DNA from 2 places in the Sphingomonas sp. PvP018 genome. Region 1 is predicted to be linked to the other one. Evidence: predicted binding sites of a transcription regulator. Region 1 holds the regulator's gene; the other holds the start of a gene.
What was found. The regulator LexA, encoded in region 1, represses DNA repair genes until DNA is damaged. The targets are predictions, from matches to a motif close to GTTCCNCNCTTGTTCT.

Region 1 (9,058 bases):
GCCCATCTCGTCGCGATAGGCCTCGATGCCGACCGCGCCGTGCCGCTTGGACAGCTTGGCACCATCGGGGCCGTGGATCAGCGGGATGTGCGCATAGATCGGATCGGGCCAGCCGCCCTCGATCGCGTCCATCGCGCGGTAGATCGGCAGCTGGCGGAACGCGTTGTTGAGGTGATCGTCACCGCGGATGACGTGGGTAACACCCATGTCGTGATCGTCGACGACGACCGCGAGCATATAGGTCGGCGTGCCATCGGAGCGGAGGAGGACGAGATCGTCGATTTCCTCGTTGCGGACCGTCACCGATCCCTGGACGCGATCCTCGATCGTGACCGCACCCTCCTGCGGCGCGCGCAGGCGGACGACATGGGGAAGATCGGGGGCCTCGCTCGCTGGACGATCGCGCCACGGGCTGCGAATGCGAAGCGGCTTCTTGGCCGCCTGCGCCTCGGCGCGCATCGCCGCGATCTCGTCATTGGTCATGTAGCAGCGATAGGCGTGACCGGCCTCGACCATCTGGTGCGCGACGCGGGCGTGGCGATCGGCGCCGGCGAACTGCATGACGACGTCGCCGTCCCAGTCGATCCCCAGCCAGCGCATGCCGTCGATGATCGCGTCGATCGCCGGCTGGGTCGACCGCACGCGGTCGGTATCCTCGATACGCAGCAGGAATTTGCCGCCGTTCGCCTTGGCGAACAGCCAGTTGAACAACGCAGTGCGCGCGCCGCCAAGATGCAGGAACCCCGTCGGCGACGGAGCGAAACGAGTAACCACGGGTGCGGCCGAAACGACGGCATCCGTATCAGATATTGCGCCCAACCGCGGGTGCTCCCAGACTGTAGAAACGATGGCCGGATCAGCCGTCGCCGCCTCTAGCATGCGTCCCCGGCGGCGACAAATGGGCGTGCCGCCCTGGATGGCGGAGCCGGGCCGGGCGATCGAACGCTGGCTGGAGGCGGAGCGCGACCAGCTCATAACATGGCTGCCGGTCGGGCTTGGCGGCGGCATCGCACTGTGGTTCGTGCTGCCCGATCCCGTGGCATGGGGCACCGCGATCCTTTTGCTGGCTGCCGGCGGTTTGGCCGGACTTGCGGCGGGGCGCGGCGGGCGCGCGGCGCGAATGCTCGCGATCGGCGCGATTGCGGCGGCGCTCGGCATCGGGCTGATCTGGGTGCGATCGGACCGCGTGGCGGCACCGGTGCTCGCGGGGCCGACATTCGTGCAGCTGTCGGCGCGGGTCGAGACGATCGAACCGCTCGTCGCGCGCCGGCTTGTGCGGTTGACGGTGCGGCCGGTCGGGCCGGGGCAGGACGCCGATGGCGCGCCGGTTGCGTTGCCCGGCCGCGTCCGCATCAACCTGGCAGAGGCGGATGCGCCGGCGACGCTGGGGATCGGCGCGACGATAAGGCTGCGCGCGCGACTCATGCCGCCGCCCTTGCCCGCGGTGCCCGGCGCCTATGACTTTGCGCGCGTCGCCTGGTTCGGCGCGATCGGCGCGACGGGGCGGGGCTTTTCGCCTGTGGTGGTAGCAGAGCCGGGCCGCGGTGGCGCGGGGGTCCGGGTGGCGTTGTCGCGGCACATCGTCGCGCAACTCGACGGGAGCGCGGGCGGGATCGCCGCAGCGCTGGCGACCGGCGACGTCGGCGCGATCAGCGACGCGGATGCGGAGGCGATGCGGCGCGCCGGGCTGGCGCATCTCCTGTCGGTGAGCGGCCTCCACATCACCGCCGCGGTCGCGGCGACGATGCTGATCGTGCTGCGGCTGCTCGCGCTCAGCCCGTGGCTCGCCCTCCACACGCGACTGCCGTTGATCGCCGCGCTTGCCGGTGCGGCGGCGGCGATCGGCTACACCGTGCTGACGGGCAGCCAGGTGCCGACAATCCGCTCGTGCGTCGCGGCGTTGCTGGTGCTGGTCGCGCTGGCGATGGGGCGCGAGGCGATGACGTTGCGGCTGGTCGCGACGGGGGCGATCGCGGTGATGCTCGCGCTGCCCGAATCGCTCGCCGGGCCGAGCTTCCAATTGTCGTTCGCCGCAATCACCGCGATCATCGCGTTGCACGAGCATCCCGTCGTCCGTGCCACGTTCGCGCCGCATGACGAGGGCCGCGGCAGGCGCCTCTTGCGCGGCGCCGCGTCGCTGCTGCTGACCGGGCTCGTCGTCGAGGCGGCGCTGATGCCGATCGCAGTCTATCATTTCCACAAGGCCGGGCTGTACGGCGCGGTCGCCAATATCGTCGCGATCCCGCTGACCACGTTTGTCGTGATGCCGTTCGAGGCGCTGGCGCTGCTGCTCGACACGATCGGGATTGGCGCGCCCGCCTGGTGGCTGGTCCAGCATGCGCTCGACGCGCTGCTGTGGCTCGCGCGCGGCGTGGCGCATGCACCGGGCGCGGTCCGCGCGCTGCCGGCGGTTCCCGATGGGGCGTTTGCGCTGATGGTCGGCGGCGGGGTGTGGATCGCGCTGTGGCGGACGCGGTGGCGACGGATCGGAATGCTGCCCTTGGCGATTGGCGCGATCTGGGCGCTGACGACGCCGTCACCCGATATACTGGTCACGGGCGATGGTCGCCATGTCGCGGTCCGGACCGCCGCCGGGCTCGCGCTGCTTCGCGATCGGGCGGGGGATTATGTCCGCGATACACTGGCGGAGAATGGCGGGGTCGATGGTGAGCCGCTGCTGCTCGCGGATCAGCCCGACGCGCGGTGCAGCCGCGACCTGTGCCTGACCGATGTCGTCGCCCACGGCCGGGCTTGGCGCGTGCTGGCCACGCGCAGCGTTTACCGGGTGCCGATCGCGGAGATGGTTGCCGCCTGCCGGCGCGCGGACATCGTCATCAGCGAGCGCGGGCTGCCGCGCGGTTGTACGCCGCGATGGCTGAAGCTCGACCGGTCGATGCTCGCGCGGACCGGGGGGATCGCGTTGACGTTGACCACGGGGCGGATGGTGACGGTGCTCAATCCGGGGGACCGGCACCCGTGGCGCGATCCACCGACGCTGGCGCGGCCAATGCGACGGTTCGGGGCGGCGGGCGATCAGCATGGGCTGGCCGGGGGGGCGGCGTCGGTCCGGTTTCGGGTGCCGGCTCGGGGGTGGTCAGAGCGATAGGTCGCGATTGGGTATGTCGGGTCATGATCCTGCGAAAGTGGGGCCTCCGATTGGGAGGGCCGCAATTCCGAAACGCGGACGATGGTGCCTGGGGCCGTTGGTCACGAACGCCACTGCCGGTTGCGTGGCGGTGATGACCGCCAGCGCCACCCGGCATTCGTCAGTCGTAGCGGCGCAGGATACCCGACAGCTTGCCCTGAACCCGGACCTGTGCGGGCGCATAACGCTGCGGGTCATAGGCGCGGTTGGCCGGGTCGAGCCGGACCATTGCGCCTTCGCGGCGGAAATATTTCAGCGTCGCTTCGCTGTCCTCGATCAGCGCGACCACGATTTCGCCGTCGCGGGCGATCTCGGTACGGCGGATCAGCGCATAATCGCCGTCGAGGATGCCGGCTTCGACCATCGAGTCCCCCGAAACCTCCAGCGCATAATGCTCGCCGGTGCCGAGCAATGCGGCCGGAACGGCGAGCATCGAACTGCCTTCAAAGGCTTCGATCGGGACGCCGGCGGCGATCCGGCCGTGCAGCGGGATCTCGACGACGTCGTTCGCCGCGATGCGGGCGGGCGACGCGGGCGTGGCGCTGGCCGTGTCCGGCGCAGATACGGTGCCGGCCGATGCCGCAGCCGCCTTCGGCCCCGACTTCGCCGCAGTCTGTGCGATTGCAGCCTCGGGACGCTCGGGCATCCGCAGCACTTCGAGCGCGCGCGCCCGGTTGGGCAGGCGCCGGATGAAGTTGCGCTCTTCAAGCGCGCTGATCAGACGGTGCACGCCCGATTTCGATTTCAGGTCGAGCGCGTCCTTCATCTCCTCGAACGAGGGCGACACGCCCGTCTCGGCAAGGCGGTCGTTGATGAAGCAGACAAGCTCGTGCTGCTTGCGCGTGAGCATAACGGTTCTCCGTCCGGAACAGACGAGGAACTTCTATGGAACACTTGCAGCTTCGTCAAGCGGTGACGTCACGCGATGACGAGGATTTCCGCCGAGTCGCCCGCCCTTGCCGCCGGCGCGTCGCCGTCGCGGACGATCAGGCAGGACGAGCGGGCGAGCGTCAGCAGCATCGAGCTGTCCTGGATGGTCGAGGCATAGGCGCGACCGTCGCGCAGTTCGGCGCGCATATAGTCGGTCCGCGACTGGTTGGGCGGAAGATCCTCGCCGAGCAGCGCGTGCGTCGTCTGCGGCAAGGGATCGCGCGCGCCGAGCATGTGCGCGACCACGGGGCGGACGAAGAGGATGGCGGTGACGAAGGCGGAGACCGGGTTGCCAGGTAGGCCGAGCAGCATCGTCCGCCCGAGCGCGCCCGCCATCATCGGCTTGCCCGGGCGCAGCGCGATCCGCCAGAAGTCGATTGCCCCGCCAGCCGCCTCGATCGCGGGGCGGACGAGGTCGTGATCGCCGACCGACGCGCCCCCCGTGGTCACGAGCAGATCGGCATCGACCCCGGCAAAGGCGTCACGCAGCGTGTCGAGCCGGTCGGGGAGGATTCCGAGATCGATAATGTCGACGGGCAGGTCGGCGAGCATCGCGGCGAGCATGATGCCGTTTGATTCCGGTAGCGGGACGGGGTCGCTGGTCGAGCCGGGCGGAACGAGCTCGTCCCCCGTCGCGGCGACCGCGACACGCAGCCGGCGGCCGACCGACAGCGTGCCGTGTCCGCCGGTCGCAGCGACCGCAATGCGCGCGGGCGTCAGCCGATCGCCGGCCGCGATCAGCCGCGTGCCGGTCGCGAAGTCGAGCCCCTTGCGGCGCGTGTTGCGGCCTTCAAAGGCGGGGCCTTCGCCGTCGAGTATCAGCCGGTCGCCGTCGCGTGCGGCCTCTTCCTGGACAAGGACGGTATCGGCGCCGGGCGGCATCGCCGCGCCGGTGAAGATGCGCGTCGCCTGTCCCGCGCCGACTGAACCGGTGAAGGGGCGGCCGGCCGCGCTCTCGCCGATGACCGTCCACGGCCCGGGCAGATCTGCATAGCGGATCGCATAGCCGTCCATCGCCGAGAGGTCGGTCGCGGGCTGGGTGCGGCGGGCGAGAATGTCCTCCGCCGCCCAGCGACCCATCGCCGAGCGCAGCGGCACGGTTTCGGCCGGCACGCGCGATGCCATGGCGAAGAGTCGGGACTGGGCTTCGGCGACGGGGACGAGAGGGCGCATGCGGGCTCCGTTCAGCGGGGCGATGAGGGTCTGCGCTGCTCGCACGAATGCCGGGGGGCGGAAAGCGGGCAACGCCGCGACCGGCAGGAGGCCGGTCGGTTATGTGATCAACGTACGAGGTGCGGCAGACGTTGCGGTAAGATGGGACGACATGGCCGGCGTTGCGCCGCACGCAAATCCTGTCGTCAGCGCGGGCAAAACGCGCTAGCCCTGTGGCGCAGGTCCGACGCAAGCCGGATCCGCACAGATCGCGTCGGTGCCCTTCGGGGCTTGAATGGGAATGCGGTGCGGGGTTCGCCCCAAGACCGCAGCTGTCCCTGCAACTGTAAGCGGCGAGCGACACGCACGCGCCCCCGGCGACGGGGGCAGCCACTGGGCTGATGGCCTGGGAAGGTGTGCGTCGAGCCTTGACCCGCGAGCCAGGAGACCTGCCGGCGTCTGGTCGCTCTTGTCCCGGTCCAGGGGGTGGCCGAGGCACGGTGAACGCCGTCTGAGCGACGACCATGCGGCGGGGGCCGCATCGGCGACGCATGCCGGCCGCTCAAGGCGTCCGGTCGGCGCGCGTCCCGGTCGTTCGCGGCAGGCCCCCGTCCTCGTCGGACGCCGGGGATGTGCCAATGACCAAGATCATGACCGGGCGGACTGCCGGTCGTTCGACGCGACACCGGATCGGCTGGATGTTCGCGATGCTGGTGGCGGCCAATATCGCCGCTTGGGGATGGGCGTTCGCGCTGTTCCAGGCGCAGCCGCTGATGCTGGGCACCGCGATGCTCGCCTGGGGGCTGGGGCTGCGGCATGCGGTCGACGCGGATCATATCGCGGCGATCGACAATGTGACGCGCAAGCTGATGCAGGACGGGCAACGGCCGATCGGGGTCGGCTTCTGGTTCGCGGTCGGTCATTCGGCGATCGTCCTGATCGCCGCGGTCGGAATCGCGCTGACCGCGAGCGCGCTGGCGCAGTTCGAGGCGTTCAAGCAGGCGGGCGGGGTGATCGCGACGCTGGTCTCCGCGCTGTTCCTGTTCACGATCGCGGCGATGAACCTGATCATCCTGCGATCGGTGTGGCGGACCTTCGGCCATGTCCGCGGCGGCGGGCGTTATGTCGAGGAGGATCTCGACCTGCTGCTCGGCAATCGCGGGCTGCTCGCGCGGCTGTTCCGGCCGATGTTCCGGCTGGTCACGCGCAGCTGGCACATGGCGCCGCTCGGCTTCCTGTTCGGGCTGGGGTTCGACACCGCGACCGAAGTCGCGATTCTCGGCCTGTCGGCGAGCCAGGCAGCGGACGGGCTGTCGATCGGCACGGTGCTGGTGCTGCCGGTGCTGTTCGCGACGGGCATGGCGCTGGTCGACAGTGCCGACGGGGTGGTGATGCTCGGCGCGTATGAATGGGCGTTCGTGAAGCCGATCCGCAAGCTGTATTACAACATCACGATCACGCTGATCTCGGCGATCGTCGCGATCGCGATCGGCGGGATCGAGACGCTCGCGCTGCTGGCGTCGAAGCTGGGCCTGAGCGGGGGCGTTTGGGACGTCGCCGCGACGCTGGGCGAGAATTTCAACGGGCTGGGCTTTGCGATCATCGCGCTGTTCGTGGCGTGCTGGGTGCTGAGTTTCGCGATCTACCGGTGGAAGCGGTTCGACGAGATCGAGGTGGTGCGGGGGTAACAGGCAGCGTCGTCATCCCGGGCTCGACCCGGAACCTGGAGCCAGACACCGGATCATGCACGGCCCTGGGTCCTGACTTTCGTCAGGATGACGGAGGTCAGGTGCATTGGCACAGTCCCCAAACTCCTCTAAACCCAACCCCGAGGTTTGGTTCTACCGAACCTCAACAGATCGCGCCGGTGCCCTTCGGGGCTTGAATGGGAATGCGGTGCGGGAGCTTTGCCTCCCAATGCCGCGGCTGTCCCTGCAACTGTAAGCGGTGAGCGAGACGCACAGGCCCCCGATGCGGGGGCAGCCACTGGGTCGCAGGACCTGGGAAGGCGTGCATCGAGCTTCGACCCGCGAGCCAGGAGACCTGCCAGCGTCATGGTCGCTCTTGCCTTGATCCAGGGGATGGTCGCGGCACGGTACTCCGTCTGAGCGACGAACGCGTGCGGCCGTCAGGTCGTGCGCGCGTGTGGCTGCGGGCGTCCGTCCGTCCGTGGCTGTCGTTCCGACGCCCGGAGAGTATCGCATGACCGACCCCCAGCCGACCCTGGCCAAGATTCCCGTTACCATCGTCACCGGGTTTCTCGGCGCGGGCAAGACCACGCTGATCAGCCACCTAATCCGCAACGCCGGGGGCCGGCGGCTCGCGGTGATCGTCAACGAATTCGGCACGCTCGGCATCGACGGCGATATCTTGAAGGGGTGCGCAATCCCCGATTGCCCGGCCGAAAATGTCGTCGAGCTCGCCAATGGCTGTATCTGCTGCACCGTCGCGGACGATTTCATCCCGACCGTCGAGACGTTGCTCGCGCTCGACCCGCGGCCCGACCATATCCTGATCGAGACGTCGGGGCTCGCCCTGCCCAAGCCTTTGCTCAAGGCGTTTGACTGGCCCGCGATCCGGTCGCGGATCACGGTCGACGGGGTGATCGCGCTTGCCGATGCGGAAGCGGTCGCCGCGGGACGGTTCGCGCCCGACCTCGCCGCGATCGAGGCACAGCGGCGTGCGGATCCGAGCGTCGATCACGAGACGCCGCTTGCCGAGGTGTTCGAGGACCAGCTCGCCTGTGCGGATCTGGTGCTGCTGACCAAGGCGGATCTGGCGGGCGAGGCGGGGGTGGCTGCGGCGCGCGCGGTGATCGCGGCGGAATCCGCGCGTGCGTTGCCGGTGATCGCGCTGACCGACGGGGTGATCGATCCGCGCGTCGTGCTGGGGCTGAACGCGGCGGCGGAGGACGACATCGCGGCGCGGCCGTCGCACCATGATGGCGCGGACGATCACGAGCATGACGATTTCGACAGCATGATAGTCGAACTTGGCGAGATCGCGGACCCGGCGGCGCTCGCCGCGCAGATCGAGACGTTGGCGCGCGACGCCGACATCCTGCGCGTGAAGGGCTATGCCGCGGTAACGGGCAAGCCGATGCGGCTGCTGGTGCAGGCGGTCGGTGCGCGGGTGCGGACGCAATATGACCGGCCGTGGCGTGCCGACGAGGCGCGACAGACTCGGCTGGTGGTGATCGCCGAGCATGACCGGATCGACCCCGCAAGGATCCGGGCCGCGCTTCAGGGCTGACGGCGATGCACGTCGTCTTCCGCGAAAGCCACGGGCTGGAGGAGAGTGCGGTCCCGCAGGACCTCGCGCAGAGCCCGGCGGATCTTGTCGTCCTGTCCTTTTCGGACGGGGATCTCGGCGCGTTCGCGGCCGGGTGGCGACGTGCGGCGGCGAACGGGAGGCCGCTGCCGTCGCTTCGGCTCGCCAACCTGTCCGCGCTCACCCATCCGCTGTCGGTCGATACCTATGTCGAGCGGACGCTGGCGGGGGGGGAAGGCGCGAAGGGGATCGTGATCCGGCTGATCGGCGGGCGGTCCTACTGGTCCTATGGGTTGCAGCAGGTCGAGGCGCTGGCGCGGGCGCGGGGGATCGCGCTGGCGGTGCTGCCCGCGGACGGGCGGATCGATGCGCGGCTCGATGCGGCGTCGACGGTGCCGGTGTCGACGCTGCGCCGGCTCGCCGCCCTGTGTGACGATGGCGGCGCGGTCGCGGCGCAGGCGGCGCTGGCGCAGATGGCGCTGGCGGCGGGGCTCTATGCCGGGCCGGTCGCGGGGGTGAAGACGGTCCCCGAGGTCGGTGGCTGGCAGCCGCGCGACGGGG
Region 2 (9,058 bases), 1.1 Mb from region 1:
GAGGGCGGCGAGAAGGGCGGGGCGTCGATTGGTCATGATACAGCCAGCCTTGATCTGTTAGCCCGTGCGGCGCAAGCGTCGCACATCACCCGCGTCCCGAGGATCTATCGATGTCGTATATCCGCCAGTGCCCCGCCCTGACGACGGGCGCCAAGACCATGGGCGCCCTGTTGATGGGAGCCGTGATCGCGCTTCCCGCCGCCACTGTGATCGCCCCGCGTGCCGCGCATGCGCAGAATCAGTCGGAGGGATATAAATTCCTGAACGCGGTGCGCGAGTCGAAGAACAACGAGGTGCTCGAAATGCTCGGACGTCCGGGCAGCAGCATCGTCAATGCGCGCGACGTCTCGACGGGTGAGGGCGCGCTGCACATCGTCATCAAACGTGCCGACGAGACCTATCTGCGGTTCCTGCTGCAGAAAGGCGCCGACGCCAATCTGCGCGACGGCAAGGGCAACACGCCGCTGCTGCTCGCGGTGACGCTCGGCCAGACCGACATGATCCCGATCCTGACCGCCGCCGGCGCCAATCCGAACCTTGCCAATTCGGCAGGAGAGACTCCGTTGATCCGCGCCGTTCAGCGCCGCGACGTTGCCATGATCCGCGTGCTGCTCAACGAAAATGCCGATCCCGATCAGGCGGATATCATCGCCGGCATGTCGGCCCGCGATTATGCCAAGCAGGACGGCCGCAACGTCGTGGTGACCAAGCTGCTGGCCGATGCGCCGAAGAAGACCCGCAAGGCAGTTTCGGGACCGAAATTCTGACGATCACGTCGCCGGGCGGCTGATCCTGCCGCGTATCGGGAGGATCAGCCGCCAGCCGGATCAGAAGGCGAGACCGGCGGCGTCGGGATCGACCTGTGCGATCAGGCGGCGTGCGGCGCGTCTCGCAAAGGCTAAAGTGCAGCGCTTGCGGACATGCGCGGGCAGGGGGGTCGTGTGCGCCTCACGGACGATCGCGGCGTCATAGCGATCGGCGACGATGATCCCGGTACGTTCGGGCAGAAACGCCGCCCCCTGCAGCGGCCGCATGTCGAACCCGGCCGGCACCGCCCAGAAATAGCGATCGCAATGCCCGAGATATTCGGGCCATTTGCCATCCCCCACCAGATCCGCGCGCGACACCTTGATCTCGACGACGACGATCTGCCCGCGGGCATCGATCGCCATCAGATCGGCGCGACGCCCCCCGTCGAGGGGAACCTCAGCCATCGCGGTCAGGTCGTGGCGCAACAACATCCGGATCACGCCGCGTGCCACATCGGCGGCACATAGGGGTGATCCGGGTTCGTCGATGCAGGAGTCCGGGGGGCTGTCGAGCATGCGCCAGAAATAGAACAATCCGCGAACGACGCAAGCGCGTTCACGGATTGTTTATAGGGTTGGCGATGCAAGTGGTATGCTGATCATGAACCGGATCCTGTCCGGATCGGCTGTCGATCAGCGATAGAAGACGTGGTTGCCGATCGAAGCGACCTTGATGACGCGGCCCGCAGGGCGGCGATCGGCGGTATTGAAATACAGTGCCTTCTCGGCCGGGCTGTTCCACGCATCGGCCAGTGCGACTTTCGCGACGGCGATGGCGGTGCGGTACGACGTGCCCTTGTTGATCGCGGGGATCTGGCCGCCGCGAACAAAGCTGAACTGGCCGCGCTGCTTGACGACGTCGCAGACGTCGGCGGGGAAACGACCCGACTTGGCGCGGTTGATGATGACTTCGGCGACGGCGAGCTGACCGGTGAGCGGCTCGCCCTTGGATTCAAAATAGATGGCGCCGGCAAGGCACTGGAGCGCTTCGTCGGCGGCGGCGCTATCCTGCGCGGCAACGGCCTGGGCGAGCGTTTCGAATTCTTCGTCTTCGATTTCGGCCGACGTCGGGACGGCGGTCTGTGCAGCGGGCTCGACGGCGGTGACGGGCGTCACGGCGGGAACGATCTGCGGAACATTCTGAGAGGAGAGGGCGTTTAGATTTGCGAGTGCGGTAAGGCTGGCGGTCGAGCGATCGACGCCGGTCGCCTGGCTGGGCGCGCTGTTGCCGAACAGGCCGGCGAGAGAGAAGGTCATGACCGCAATCGTTGCGGCCCGCTGCAAAATCGTCATTCAAACTTATTCAGATGCGGTTGGACCACGGAACCAATCGTACGAGCCGATCGTCCAGGCATCCCCCCGACTGCGTAACTGATCCGGATCGCACCCGTCCCAGCACAACGCCAATCAATGTTGAATATCCCCTCTATCGGGGGGACTTTGGAGTCAATTGGCGAGGATCGTTTCAGCGGCGAACCGTTCCGCCGCTGCGACATCCACCTCGATCACCCAGAGATCCGGATCGCTCGACCGCCGTCGACGCCAATAGCCGTCGAGATCTTCGGCCGGAGTCGAGTCGATCAGCGCCGTTCGCCCGTCGGCGCCGATTCCGCGCTCGAGCAGGCGGGGCAGGGCACCACGGTCGATGGCGATCACGAGGATCGCGCCGCCCTGCGCGTCCCCTTTGGCGAGCACCGCGCCGAAACCGCCGGCATCGTTGACCCGTCGGAGCAGCGCACTGACGAGGACGCCGCTGGGAAGCCGGCCACTCATCGCAGGACCATCACGGCAGGGGGCGCGGCGAGACGCGATATCCGGGAAGCCCGGCCAGGGCGATCCGCGAGCGCATGAACGTGCCCGTGCCCCGCGCCGCCTCCTCCCCCTCGGCATCGATCAGCCGGGCATCGGCGACGAACACGCGGCGCTTCCCGCTGATCCAGCGGCCTTCGGCGATGACCGGCCCCGCCTTTAACGGGCGGGTCAGCAACAGGTTGAACGCGGTCGTCAGGAGAAAGCGATCGGTGACGAGACTGTTGGCGGCATAGAAGGCGGCATCGTCGAGCATCTTGAAATAGCTCGTCCCGTGCGCGGCACCGCCGGCATGATAATGACGTTCGTCGATCGTGAACCGGATCCGCGCAACGCCGGCCTCCGGTATCTCGAGCGTGGATTCGAAGAAGCGGTTGATCGGCGCACAGGCGTAGAGCGATTCCAGCGCGCGAAAATGCGCCTCGGCGCCGGCGGAGGCCAGTTCAGGCGGCATCGCGAACCGCATCGGCGGTGAACAGCGCATAAAGCGCATCGGTCGAGCCCGCACCGCGCAGCTTGTCGAGGAACAGCTTGTCGCGCAGCCGGCGCGATATCCGCGCCAGTGCCTTCAGATGAACCACGCCGGCATCGGTCGGCGACAACAGCATGAAGACGAGATCGACGGGCAGATCGTCGACGGCCTGAAAATCGATCGGCTGCGCCAGTCGCGCGAACACAGCCGTGACCTGCGTCAGTCCGTCGAGTTTGGCATGCGGAATCGCGACACCACCGCCAAATCCCGTCGAGCCCAGCTTTTCGCGGGCAATCAGACGGTCCGCGATAGTTTTTGCGTCGCCTTCGACAATGTCGGCAGCAAGCGTGGCGACATGGTGAAGCACGGCCTTTTTGTTTGCCGCGACCATGCCGGTCAGGACCGCGTCCGGACGCAGCATATCACTGAAGTCATTCATGCTGTTCATGTCTCAAAAGCGCCCCCGCACGCCCCGCCTTAACGGTTCGCACGGGGGCGTAAAGCGCAGCGTCACAACAGCTGTTGCGGCTCGCGCGCTCTATTAGGGTGCGGCGGATGCGGAGCGTTGCGGTTCGACCCAGCCGATCGTGCCGTCACCGCGGCGGTAGACCATGTTATGCGCGCCAGTACCCGCATTCATGAACAATAATGCGGCTGTATTGCGAAGATCCAGCATCATCACCGCGTCGGATACGCTGGCCTCGGGAATGTCGACGCGCGTCTCGGCAATGATCAGGGGCGCATCGGGGGCATCGTCCTCGGTGACCTGCTCCTGAAACAGCGTATAGCTTGCATTGTCATAGCCGTTGCTTTCCGCGATCGCCACGGCTTCACCGGCATGGCGATCCTTGAGGCGACGCATATAGCGGCGAAGCTGGGTTTCGATCTTGGCCGCGGCGCTGTCGAACGCGGCACGGGCGTCATAGGCATCGGCATGGCCCTTGAGCACCAGCCCCTTCATGACATGCGCGACGATATCGCATTTGAAGCCGGCATCATGCGGCCCCTTGCCGAACGTGACCTCGGCGGAAATGGCGCGCGAGAAATACTTGTCGGCGATACCCTGGAGTCGGTCTTCCACATGGCTGTTGAGCGCATCGCCAGTGGCGACCTGATGACCAGAAATCCGGATATCCATTATCGTCTCCTTCTCATCGGACGGTCCTATTGGCTCCGTCCGCCCGGCGTCATCCGGACGCCACGGCCCCCCAAATCGGATCCTTGATCCCCTTCATAAACGCGGCATGGGCCGCAAGGTCTCCCTCGCTGACCGTGAAAACACGCGGTTGCCGAACGACACGAGGCGCCGGTGCGACGACCGGAGTCGCAGCGGTGACGGTCCGCTCGCTGAGCAGGCCGAGACCGATCTGGCGACCACCCAACAGCTCGACATAGACCTGCGCCAGAAGCTGCGCGTCAAGCAGCGCGCCGTGGAGAACGCGGTGACTCCGATCGATCCCGAACCGCGAGCACAGCGCATCAAGCGAGTGCTTCGCGCCCGGATGACGGCTGCGGGCGATCTGCAGCGTATCGATCATCCGGTTCAGGTGAATGATCGGCCGTCCGCATTTGACGAGTTCGCCGTTGAGAAACGAGAAATCGAAGCTCGCATTATGCGCGATCATCGGCGCATCGCCGACGAAATCGAGCAGGTCCGCCACGCCGTCGCCGAACCGCGGCTTGTCGGCGAGGAACGCTTGGCTCAGCCCGTGGACGTTGAACGCCTCGACCGGCATGTCGCGTTCGGGATGGTAATAAGCGTGGAAGGTGCGCCCGGTCTCGACCCGGTTGACCATCTCGACACAGCCGATCTCGACCATGCGATCGCCACCGGAAAAGCTGAGGCCGGTGGTTTCGGTATCGAAGACGATCTCACGCATCCGGCTGTTATCGGCGCTCATGTCCCATCACGCAAGCGATCACCGCACGAACCTGCGCGCGGGTTTCGTCGAAGCTCGTGTCGGTGCGAATGACATGATCGGCACGCGCGCGTTTCTCGGAATCGGGTGTCTGGCGGGCGAGGATCGCGGCGAAACGCTCGGCGGTCATACCGGGGCGGGCGATCACGCGGGCCCGCTGGACATCGGCGGCGGCGGTTACGACGACGATGCAGTCGACCCGCGCATCACCGCCGGTTTCGAACAACAGCGGCACGTCGAACACGACCAGCGCGCCGGCATGAGAATCGAGAAACGCCTGACGCTCCTCGCCGACCGCGGGATGCACGATTGCCTCGAGACGGCGGATCGCGTCGTCGTCGCCGAACACCGCCGCCCCCAGTCGTGTACGGTCGACCGCGCCGTCATGGACGGTGCCGGGAAACGCGTCGCCGATCGGTGCGACGAGTCGGCCGCCGACACTCTGCAGCCGGTGGACCGTCGCATCGGCGTCGAAGACGGGGACGCCTTCCTCCGCGAACATCGCGGCAACGGCGGATTTACCCATGCCGATCGAGCCCGTGAGGCCGATAATCATGCGGTGAGCAGCGCGCGCAAGGCCTCGTCGCGGTCCCGCGGAGGTTCCACGTGGAACAAAATCTCGAACGCTACCGCCGCCTGGCCGATCAGCATCTCGAGCCCGTCAACGGTTTCGAGATCGCGCGCGCGGGCGGCCTTGAGCAGTCCGGTCTCGAGCGGTGCGTAGACGATGTCATAGACGAGCGAGTTGGGATCGAGCGCGCCGAGATCGAGGTCGAGGGGCGGCTGACCGGCCATGCCGAGGATGCTCGCATTGACCAGCAGCCGCGACGGTGGGACCGCCGGACCGATCGGCAGCGCCTGTCCCTTGAGCCCGAATGTCGACAGCAACGCCGCCGCCTTCAAAGGATTGCGGTTGAGGATCGTCACCGGACCGACGCCCATACGCGACAGGGCGAAGAGGATGGCCCGCGCCGCGCCGCCTGCACCGATCACGGTGACGGGCTGGCCGGCGATATCAAGATCGTCGATCGGCGCCCAGAACCCCGCGGCATCGGTATTTGTACCGATGCAGTCGCCGGCGGAGTTGCGGAAGACGGTATTGATCGCGCCGATCGAACCCCGGACGTCGCCGGGGTCGGACACGTGGTCGAGTGCCGCCAGCTTGTGCGGCATCGTGATATTGCACCCCCGCCATGCAGGATCGCTCTTTCGCGCAGCGAAATAGGCCGGAAGCTCTTCCGCGGTGACGTGCTTGTGCCGGTACTCGGCGTCGATCCCGAGCGCGTCGAGCCAGAAGCCGTGGATCAGTGGCGATTTCGATTGGGCGATCGGATCGCCGATCACTTCGGCATAGGGGCGAGGGGTCATTCAGAGCTCCATAAGATCCCGGGGCTGGCTGGCCGGCGTTCGACGCCGCCCACCGCGCATCGATCGCGTGTAATCGATACCACCGGGATTGCCAGACGAACGCCGATCGCCGTCAGAGGCACACGCGCTAGGCGGGCAGTGCACCGCGGGTCCGGAGGAAATCGAGCACGTTGAGCAGCGGCATGCCGAGCACGGTGAACTGGCTGCCGTCGATCTTCGTGAAGAGCTGCGCGCCTGGACCCTCGATCCGGTAACAGCCGACGCACCCCGCGATCGCCGGCCACTCGGCTTCGAGATAGGTTTCGATGAACGCGTCGGACAGCGGCCGGACATGCATCCGCGCGCGCTCGACATGGCGCCACACCGGTCGGCCATTCTCCGCGATGACCGCCGCGCTCCACAGGTCATGATGCGTGCCCGACATCCGTCGCAGATGCGCGGCCGCGTCATCGCGATCGACCGGTTTGTCGAGGATCGTGCCGTCCTCCAGCGCGACGAGCGAATCGCTGCCAAGGACGAGATGCCCCGGCATCCGCGCCGAGACCTTCGTCGCCTTGAGTTCGGCAAGCGCGTCGGCAAGATCTCGGGGTGACAGCGCGACCAGGGCCGCCTTGGCCGCATCCTCGTCGACACCTGCAAAGGTCGCATCGAACGCGACGCCCGCCGCGGTAAGCATCGCGCGACGTGACGCGCTCTGCGACGCGAGAATCAGGAAGCTCATGCCTCGGGCCGGCGCTGGTTGCACAGCGCGATGATCGCCGCCGCGGTTTCCTCGATCGACCGCCGTGTCACGTCGATCACCGGCCAGCCATTGTCCGCGAACATCCGCCGCGCAAAGGCGAGTTCGCGCATCACGGCCTCTTCCTCGACATAGGAGGTGTCCGGTGCTTGGTGCAGCGACAGCAGCCGGTTGCGGCGCACCTGGATCAGCCGGTCGGCGCTGGTCGTCAGCCCCACGATCAGCGGCTTCCGCAAGGCGTAGAGGATCTTCGGCGGCGGGCTTTCGACGACGATCGGGATATTGGCAGTCTTGTAGCCGCGATTGGCGAGGTAGATCGAGGTCGGCGTCTTCGACGAGCGCGAGACGCCGGCGAGGACGATGTCAGCCTCCTCCCATTCTTCCCACGCGATCCCGTCGTCATGCGCGATCGTCCACTGGATCGCGTCGACGCGCGCGAAATAGGCGGCGTCGAGGACATGCTGACGACCCGGCCGCGCCTTGGCCTGCTGACCCAGCAGTCCTGACAGTGCATCGTTGACCGGATCGAGCGGCGCGACCGCGGGCAGCCCGAGTGCGAGGCAGCGTTGTTCGAGGATCCGCCGCGTCGCGGGGTTCACCAGCGTGAAGATGACCAGCCCGGGATTCTGCGCGACCTCCTGCAGGATGCGTTCGAGATGCGCCTCCGTGCGGACCATCGGCCAGAAATGGCGGACCGTCTCGACATCGTCATATTGCGCGAGCGCGGCCTTGGCGATGTTCTCCAGCGTCTCGCCCGTCGAGTCCGACAGCAGGTGAAGATGGAGCCGTATCATAGGTCGCATAGCCCTGCCGCGAGGGGCCATCGGGATGAATCTGTGGATAACATGCGGATAAGGGCTAGCGTAACTCACGCCGCCCGCCAAGCGGGCCGGTTGCTGTGGATAAGTCACCTTTTATCCACAGGGCCGCGCACAGCCCGAAAAGTTATCCACAGGCTGTGGGTTGCGGGGGCCGTTGAATCGAATCAGCGCGTTTGTACAGGTGTGCAGAGGTCAAGCTGTTGGCATTTCCGGGATCACCGCATAAGTCCCGTGATTAACCGCCCAACCACTGCAACAACCTCTTTCTTGAATCTTCTTATAGTAGAAGAAGGGTGCTCCGCTGACCGATCCGACCCCCAATATGCCGACCTTCAAGCCGCTTCTGGCGACGTTGCGCGGCGACCGTCAGGCGACCCCGCCGCTGTGGCTGATGCGCCAAGCCGGGCGCTATCTTCCCGAATATCGCGCGCTCAGGGCTGAAAAGGGCGGGTTCCTCGCGCTCGCGACCGATCCCGAGGCCGCAGCCGAGGTGACGCTGCAGCCGATCCGCCGGTTCGGCTTCGACGGCTCGATCCTGTTCTCGGACATCCTGATGATTCCCTGGGCGCTGGGGCAGGATCTGAGCTTCGGGGTGGGCGAGGGGCCGCGGCTCGAACCCGCGCTGGTCGATCATGCGCTCGATCGCCTGCAGTCGGTGCCGGAGCGGCTGGAGCCGGTCTACGAGACCGTCGCACGGGTCGCCGAGGCCTTGCCGCCCGAGACGACGTTCTTGGGCTTTGCGGGGTCTCCCTGGACGGTTGCGACCTATATGGTGGCGGGCAAGGGCAGCAAGGATCAGGGCGAGACCCGGCGTTTCGCCTATCGCGATCCGGCAGCCTTCGGAGCGATCATCGATGCGATCGCGGACAACACCGTCGAGTATCTCGTCCGCCAGATCGAGGCGGGGGTCGATGCGGTCCAGTTGTTCGACAGCTGGTCGGGATCGCTGTCGCCCGCGCAGTTCGAACGCTGGGTGATCTCGCCGACCGCGCGGATCATCGACGAACTCCATGCGCGCTGCCCCGGCGTGCCGGTGATCGGCTTTCCGAAGGGGGCAGGGGGCAAGCTCCCCGCCTATGCGCGCGAGACGGGTGCGGATGCGATCGGGCTTGACGAGACGG

Region 2: J3A66_RS11155 (MmcB family DNA repair protein) is a predicted target of LexA. The motif match lies at 1,337-1,352, and genes of this name have one in related genera.

Annotation. Positions count from the first base shown of each region.
Region 1 covers NZ_JAGIOU010000001.1:3,636,870-3,645,927, forward strand. Annotated here, with positions in the region: gene gltX (glutamate--tRNA ligase) at 1-879, opposite strand, end outside; gene J3A66_RS16295 (ComEC/Rec2 family competence protein) at 899-3,106, shown strand; gene lexA (transcriptional repressor LexA) at 3,267-3,995, opposite strand; gene glp (gephyrin-like molybdotransferase Glp) at 4,064-5,248, opposite strand; cobalamin riboswitch at 5,486-5,699, shown strand; gene J3A66_RS16310 (HoxN/HupN/NixA family nickel/cobalt transporter) at 5,926-6,915, shown strand; cobalamin riboswitch at 7,076-7,293, shown strand; gene cobW (cobalamin biosynthesis protein CobW) at 7,430-8,479, shown strand; gene cobN (cobaltochelatase subunit CobN) at 8,485-9,058, shown strand, end outside.
Region 2 covers NZ_JAGIOU010000001.1:2,541,579-2,550,636, reverse strand. Annotated here, with positions in the region: gene J3A66_RS11165 (SCO family protein) at 1-36, opposite strand, end outside; gene J3A66_RS11160 (ankyrin repeat domain-containing protein) at 111-767, shown strand; gene J3A66_RS11155 (MmcB family DNA repair protein) at 828-1,325, opposite strand; gene J3A66_RS11150 (cell wall hydrolase) at 1,443-1,925, opposite strand; gene J3A66_RS11145 (DUF1491 family protein) at 2,256-2,582, opposite strand; gene J3A66_RS11140 (PaaI family thioesterase) at 2,593-3,072, opposite strand; gene J3A66_RS11135 (PTS sugar transporter subunit IIA) at 3,062-3,529, opposite strand; gene raiA (ribosome-associated translation inhibitor RaiA) at 3,632-4,228, opposite strand; gene dnaQ (DNA polymerase III subunit epsilon) at 4,278-4,970, opposite strand; gene coaE (dephospho-CoA kinase) at 4,978-5,565, opposite strand; gene J3A66_RS11115 (shikimate dehydrogenase) at 5,562-6,377, opposite strand; gene J3A66_RS11110 (nucleoside triphosphate pyrophosphatase) at 6,505-7,098, opposite strand; gene J3A66_RS11105 (pyruvate, water dikinase regulatory protein) at 7,095-7,910, opposite strand; gene hemE (uroporphyrinogen decarboxylase) at 8,260-9,058, shown strand, end outside.